Regions from separate parts of the Kitasatospora sp. NPDC096147 genome, predicted to be linked through region 2. Evidence: riboswitches for the same ligand, from Rfam matches in the RefSeq annotation. Region 2 holds a riboswitch; the other holds the start of a gene.
The links. Region 2 has a riboswitch for cyclic di-AMP ahead of ACIRBX_RS28410 (transglycosylase family protein). Riboswitches for the same ligand answer to the same signal wherever they lie in the genome.
Positions count from the first base shown of each region.

Region 1: it holds a riboswitch for cyclic di-AMP, as region 2 does, so the genes downstream of both, ACIRBX_RS37385 (transglycosylase family protein) here and ACIRBX_RS28410 (transglycosylase family protein) in region 2, are expected to answer to the same signal.

Region 1 is NZ_JBIWFX010000024.1:28,683-31,883, forward strand. Features, by position in the region: gene ACIRBX_RS37380 (hypothetical protein) at 1-914, opposite strand, end outside; cyclic di-AMP (ydaO/yuaA leader) riboswitch at 1,106-1,306, shown strand; gene ACIRBX_RS37385 (transglycosylase family protein) at 1,293-2,456, shown strand; gene ACIRBX_RS37390 (hypothetical protein) at 2,523-2,723, shown strand.
Region 2 is NZ_JBIWFX010000011.1:34,486-37,686, reverse strand. Features, by position in the region: gene ACIRBX_RS28415 (cytochrome P450) at 16-1,278, shown strand; cyclic di-AMP (ydaO/yuaA leader) riboswitch at 1,503-1,654, shown strand; gene ACIRBX_RS28410 (transglycosylase family protein) at 1,659-2,450, shown strand; gene eno (phosphopyruvate hydratase) at 2,656-3,201, shown strand, end outside.

The sequences.
Region 1 (3,201 bases), on a different contig from region 2:
TGGGCGTACTTCAGCGGGCCGTCCAGGCTGACGGTGGCTCCGCTGACGGCGGTGACGGTGCGGTAGTCGTAGTGCTCGGAGAAGCCGTCGGCGTCGGGGGCGCCGGTCGGGGTGACGGCGAGCTCGTCGCCGACCTGCCAGCCGGCCGGGGCTGCGGCCAGCTTGATGCTGGTGTCGCCGGCCTTCAGCGCGCCGGCCGCGCGGACCCAGGCCGTCCGGCCCGAGCCGGCCAGCTTGAGCCGGCCGGAGCCAGTGACCCAGAGGCCGGTGTCGCTCTCCACCAGACCCATCCCGCCGCCCTGGAAGCGGCCCTCGTTGACGCTCGGGAAGCGCACCGCGTGGACGGTGGCGGCCCCCTGCGGGGCGAGGGTGAGCGCGCCCCGGACCTCGACGTTGCCGTTGGCGGTGAGCGAAACGGGACGATCCGGGGCAAAGGTGAGCGAACCTGACGCTTCGACCAGCAGCGAACCCACCGTCACGTCCCGGTCCAGCAGCACGTGGTCGGTGATCCGCACCGCCGCACCCGGGCCGGGCGCGGCCCCGCCGCTCCAGCCCGCCTGGTCGGACCAGGCGCGCGGGCGCACCGGCGCGGCGGTCGAGGGGGCGACCCCGGGCACCGGCTCGCCGGAGGTGGCGGCGGTCGACGGGGAGGCCGACGGGGAGACGGAGGACTCGGCGGACGGACTGTCAGAGGCACTGGGAGAACCACCGTGCGCATGCGAATGATCGGGCGGCGGCGGAGGCTGGGCTCCCGAGAGGACGTCAGGACCACTGCCGCTGCGCCGGATCACCTCCTCCACGCCGACCGCCGCGAGGGCGGTGCCGATCGCCAGGCCGATGAGGAGCTTCCGGCGACTGACCCTTGCCGATCCGTTGTCCGACGGGCCCGGCTGGGGCCCTCTCGCGTGCCGCATGACCCGAAGCATAGGCAAATCCCTTGAGCCGCAAGGAATTTGAACAGAATCGATCGGAATCGACATCCGGATCGACAGCTTCCGATTCATGAAGAGTCGGTAAAGAAACCATGATCAGCGTCACAGGGGTTTGCGGTTTCAACTTAACTCTGCCTAACGTGACGCCCTGTTCGTGACCACACGGACCCAGCCCCTCCGGAACGCCGAATCCTGCCGCCGGACGGGTCGGCAGCTCATCAGCACCGCGGCAGGGGCGGGGGAACCACAGGTAAGTCGCCTGGTACCGGTCACACATGACCGTTCTCAGGCTTGGGGTGAAGCCGTGCTCAGGCACGGCCGGGCAACTCCAGCCCGAATCCGACAGCTCACCTCGCAGGCGTGGGAGAGGAACGCGTCTTCGTGCTGTCCAGCACCACTTCCAAGCGTGCCCGCCGACTCATCGCCGCCACCGGCGTCGTGGGCATCGGCCTCACCATCCCGACCCTCACCGCCGGCACCGCCTCGGCCGCCTCCGTCTCCACCTGGGACAAGGTCGCCGCCTGCGAGTCGACCAACGACTGGTCGATCAACACCGGCAACGGCTTCTACGGCGGCCTGCAGTTCACCTCCAGCACCTGGGCCGAGTTCGGCGGCAAGCAGTACGCGCCGCAGGCGAACCAGGCCACCAAGGCCCAGCAGATCGCGATCGCCGAGAAGGTGCTCGCGGTCCAGGGCCCCGGTGCCTGGCCGGTCTGCTCGGTCCAGGCGGGCCTGACCAAGGGCGGCGCCCCCGCCCAGGTCGACACCTCCGCCGCCAAGGCCGAGACCCCGAAGGCGGCCCCGCAGGCCGCCGCCCCCAAGGCCGCCGAGCAGACCGCGCAGACCGCGCAGACCGCCGCTGCCAAGAGCTACACCGTGGTGGCCGGCGACTGGCTCTCCACCATCGCCCGCGACCAGAACGTCGAGGGCGGCTGGGAGAAGCTCTACGAGCTCAACAAGGCCCAGCTCCCCGAGGGCCCGCACGTGATCTACCCGGGCCAGCAGCTCACCCTGGGCACGGTCGCGGTGGCCGCCCCGGCCCCCAAGCCGGCCGCGCCGCAGTCGGGTTCGTCCTCGAAGAGCACCGGGAACGGCGCCGCCACGGGCACCTCCGCCACCACCAAGGCGAAGAAGGCCGCCACCGAGACCACCACCGTGGCCACCGGTTCCAAGGCCGCCGCGATCAACTTCGCGCTCTCCAAGGTCGGCCAGGCGTACGTCTACGGCGGCAGCAGCAACGGCGGCTGGGACTGCTCCGGCCTGACCCAGGCCGCCTTCCGCCAGGCCGGCGTCTCGCTGCCGCGGGTCGCCAACGACCAGGCGGACGCGGCCACCCGGGTTTCGCTGGACAACCTCCAGGCGGGCGACCTGCTGTTCTGGTCCAACAACGGCGCGAACTCCGGCGTCTACCACGTCGCCATCTACCTGGGCGGCGGCAAGTACGTCGAGGCGGCCAACCCCCGCGCCGGCGTGAAGACCGAGACCATCGCCAACTGGGCCCCCGACTTCGCGGGCCGCGTCTGACGACGGTGTGAAGCGCTGCCCCCGGAGCTCTGGTCGGCTCCGGGGGCAGCGCCGTATCCTGCCGCCATGGCCAAGGTCACCGTCTCCCTGGAAGCCGACTTCGCGATCGAGCTGATGCTCCTCGCCGGCACCCGGAACCCGCAGGACGCCGTCGAACTGATCCTCCGTGACTACCTCGCGCGCAGCCGCCGCACCGAGGCACGGACCGGCGATGCCGCCGACGAGAGTCGGCTGGTGAAGCCGGACACCGCCGTCCAGGAGGGCTAGGGGCTGTCTCCTTGATGGGGGCGGCTGTGACACCGTGCGGCTCCGCCGGCCGCTTGGGCGGGCGTCGTTGAAGGGTCCCTACCTACCCGTTGGCGGGCAAGGAGCGCGCGTGGCTCGGCGGCGCCGGGGCACCTCCCGGCCGGAGGCTGGGATGCCGAAGGCGGGGCGGGGGCCACCCCCGGCCGGAGGCTGGGATGCCGAAGGCAGGGCAGGGGCCACCCCCGGCCGGAGGCTGGGGGAGAGTCCATGCGAACATCGGCGACCGACGAGAAGCCGGCGAAGGCCCCCTGCCCGATGCCGGGCAAGGAGGGCGCGTGCTCCGGCGGCGCCCGCTCGGCGGGGCCGGGCGGCACGGGTCGGCGCCTCAGCCCGGTGGCTGTCGACCCGGCCACGGGCATCGGGCGGGTGGAGCCGCCGGTCGGTGGCGTCGCCGCGCGCGGGACCGACAACGCCGGAGGCGGTAGCGGGTGCCCAGGCG
Region 2 (3,201 bases):
GTTACCGTTCACGGCATGCCGGAAAGCGCCGCCCCGACCCAGCCCTCCCTCTTCACCTGGGAGTTCGCCGCCGACCCGTACCCCGCGTACGCCTGGCTGCGCGAGCACGCCCCGGTGCACCGCACCACCCTGCCCAGCGGGGTGGACGCCTGGCTGGTCACCCGGTACGCGGACGCCCGGCAGGCGCTGGCCGACGCCCGGCTCTCCAAGAACCCGGCGCACCACAGCGGGCAGGCGCACCGCACCGGCCGGGTCGGCATCCCCGGGGAGCGGCAGGCCGACCTGATGACCCATCTGCTGAACATCGACCCGCCGGACCACACCCGGCTGCGCCGGCTGGTGTCCAAGGCCTTCACCCCGCGCCGGGTGGCCGAGTTCCAGCCCCGGGTGCAGGAGCTGACCGACCGCCTGATCGACGGCTTCGCGGCCCGGGGCGAGGCCGACCTGATCCACGAGTTCGCCTTCCCGCTCCCCATCTACGCGATCTGCGACCTGCTCGGCGTGCCGCCGGAGGACCAGGACGACCTGCGGGACTGGGCCGGGGCGATGATCCGGCACCACGGCGGCCAGCGTGGCGGGGTGGGCCGGGCGGTGAAGAAGATCCGCGGCTACCTGCTGGAGCTGATCCACCGCAAGCGCGCCGATCTCGGCGAGGACCTGATCTCCGGCCTGATCCGGGCGAGCGACCACGGTGAGCACCTGACGGAGAACGAGGCCGCCGCGATGGCCTTCATCCTGCTGTTCGCCGGCTTCGAGACCACCATCAACCTGATCGGCAACGGCACTTACGCGCTGCTGCGCAATCCGGTGCAGCGGGAGCGGCTCCAGGACTCGCTGCGCCGGGGCGAGAGCGCCCTGTTGGAGACGGCGGTGGAGGAACTGCTGCGTTACGACGGCCCGGTGGAGCTGGCCACCTGGCGGTTCGCCACCAGCCCGCTGGCCATCGGCGGGGTGGACATCCCGGTCGGCGACCCGGTGTTGGTGGTGCTGGCCGCCGCCGACCGCGATCCGGCGCGCTTCTCGGACGAGAACACCCTGGACCTGGCCCGGCAGGACAACCCCCACCTGGGCTTCGGCCACGGCATCCACTACTGCATCGGCGCCCCGCTGGCCCGGATGGAGGGGCAGCTCGCCCTGGCCGCCCTGCTGACCCGGCTGCCGGATCTGCAACTGGCCGCCGATCCGGCCGATCTGCGGTGGCGCGGTGGCCTGATCATGCGGGGCCTGCGGGAGTTGCCGGTCGCCTTTACCCCGGAGTCCGCAACTCCCCTGACCTGAGCGGACATCAGCTGACGGCGTGTCGGAGCAATCTGATCGTTCGTGATCTGAATGCGTATCAATCAGGCCACCGGGATACGGTTTGTGGACGACCCACAGCGCTGTGTGATTCCGGTGTGATGTGTTCGACATAAGCTTGTGATCCATCGGCTCATCTGCTTACCCTCCCTGGAGTCCGCAGCTGCGGACCCCGCGCGCGGAACGCCGAATCCTGCCCGCCGTGCACCGGGACACCGACCAGACCCTTGGGCAGGGGCGGGGGACCCACTCGTACGTCGCCGTCCCCCACGGCTTGGGGTGAAGCCGCCGAAAGGCGGCCGGGCCACCTCCCGGTCCGAACCCGACAGCTCACCTCGCAGGCGTGCGGAGAGGGATTCTTCATGCTGTTCACTGGTTCGGGCCGTCACCGTCGTCGTACCCAGGCCGAGAAGGCCGTCGCCGTCGTGGGCGTCGCCGGCGTCGGCATCGCCCTGCCGCTGATGGCCGCCACCGGCGCCTCGGCCGCCCCGGTCTCCACCTGGGACAAGGTCGCGCAGTGCGAGAGCGGCGGCAACTGGTCGATCAACACCGGCAACGGCTTCTACGGCGGGCTGCAGTTCACCTCCAGCACCTGGGCCGGCTTCGGCGGCAAGGCGTACGCCGCGCAGGCCAACCAGGCCACCAAGGGCCAGCAGATCGAGATCGCCGAGAAGGTGCTCGCCTCCCAGGGCCCCGGCGCCTGGCCGGTCTGCTCGGTGAAGGCCGGTCTGACCAAGGGCGGCGCCCCCGCCCAGGTGGACACCAAGTCCGAGACCAAGGCGTCCCGTTCGGAGAGCCGCCCGGCCGCGCCGAAGACCGAGGCCCCCAAGGCCGCGCCGAAGGTCGAGACCCCGAAGGCCGCCGCGCCGAAGACCACCGCGCCGAAGGCCGAGGCCCCGAAGGCCGCGCCGCAGCAGCAGGCCGCGCCGAAGGTCGAGACCCCGAAGGCCGCCGCGCCGACGGTGAACGCCCCGAAGCACGCCGCGCCGAAGACCCCGGCCGCCGGCAACTACACCGTCCAGGCCGGCGACACCCTCTCGGGCATCGCCGCCGCCAAGGGCCAGGACTGGCACCAGGTCTACCAGGCCAACCAGTCGGTCGTGGGCGGCAACCCGGACCTGATCTACCCCGGCCAGGTCCTCCAGCTGGGCTGATCCGACGCTCCGTCAGCCGGAGGGGCCGCACCGTGATCCGGTGCGGCCCCTCCGGGCGCGTCGCTGGTGTGCCCCGGGTGAACTACCGGTGGGTAGCAAGGCCACGAGGTGAGACAGGACCAAGGTCAGCGTGGTCCCGGGCCCGGGTGCGGTTAGGCTCTGGACGTATCGACCACACAGCCCCGCTTCCGCAAGGAGATGCCTCGTGCCGTCCATCGATGTCGTCGTAGCCCGCGAGATCCTCGACTCCCGTGGCAACCCCACGGTCGAGGTCGAGGTCGGCCTGGACGACGGCAGCACCGGCCGTGCCGCCGTCCCGTCCGGTGCCTCGACCGGCGCCTTCGAGGCGCTTGAGCTCCGCGACGGTGACAAGAACCGCTACTTCGGCAAGGGCGTCGAGAAGGCCGTGCTGGCCGTCATCGAGCAGATCGGCCCGGAGCTCGTCGGCTACGACGCGACCGAGCAGCGTCTGATCGACCAGGCCATGCTCGACCTGGACGCCACCCCGGACAAGTCCTCGCTCGGCGCCAACGCCATCCTCGGCGTCTCGCTCGCCGTGGCGCACGCCGCCTCCGAGGCCAGCGACCTGCCGCTGTTCCGCTACCTCGGCGGTCCGAACGCGCACGTGCTGCCCGTCCCGATGATGAACATCCTGAACGGCGGGTCGCACGCCGACTCCAACGTCGACATCCAGGAGTTCATGATCGCCCCGATCGGCGCGGAGTCCTTCTCCGAGGCCGTCCGCTGGGGC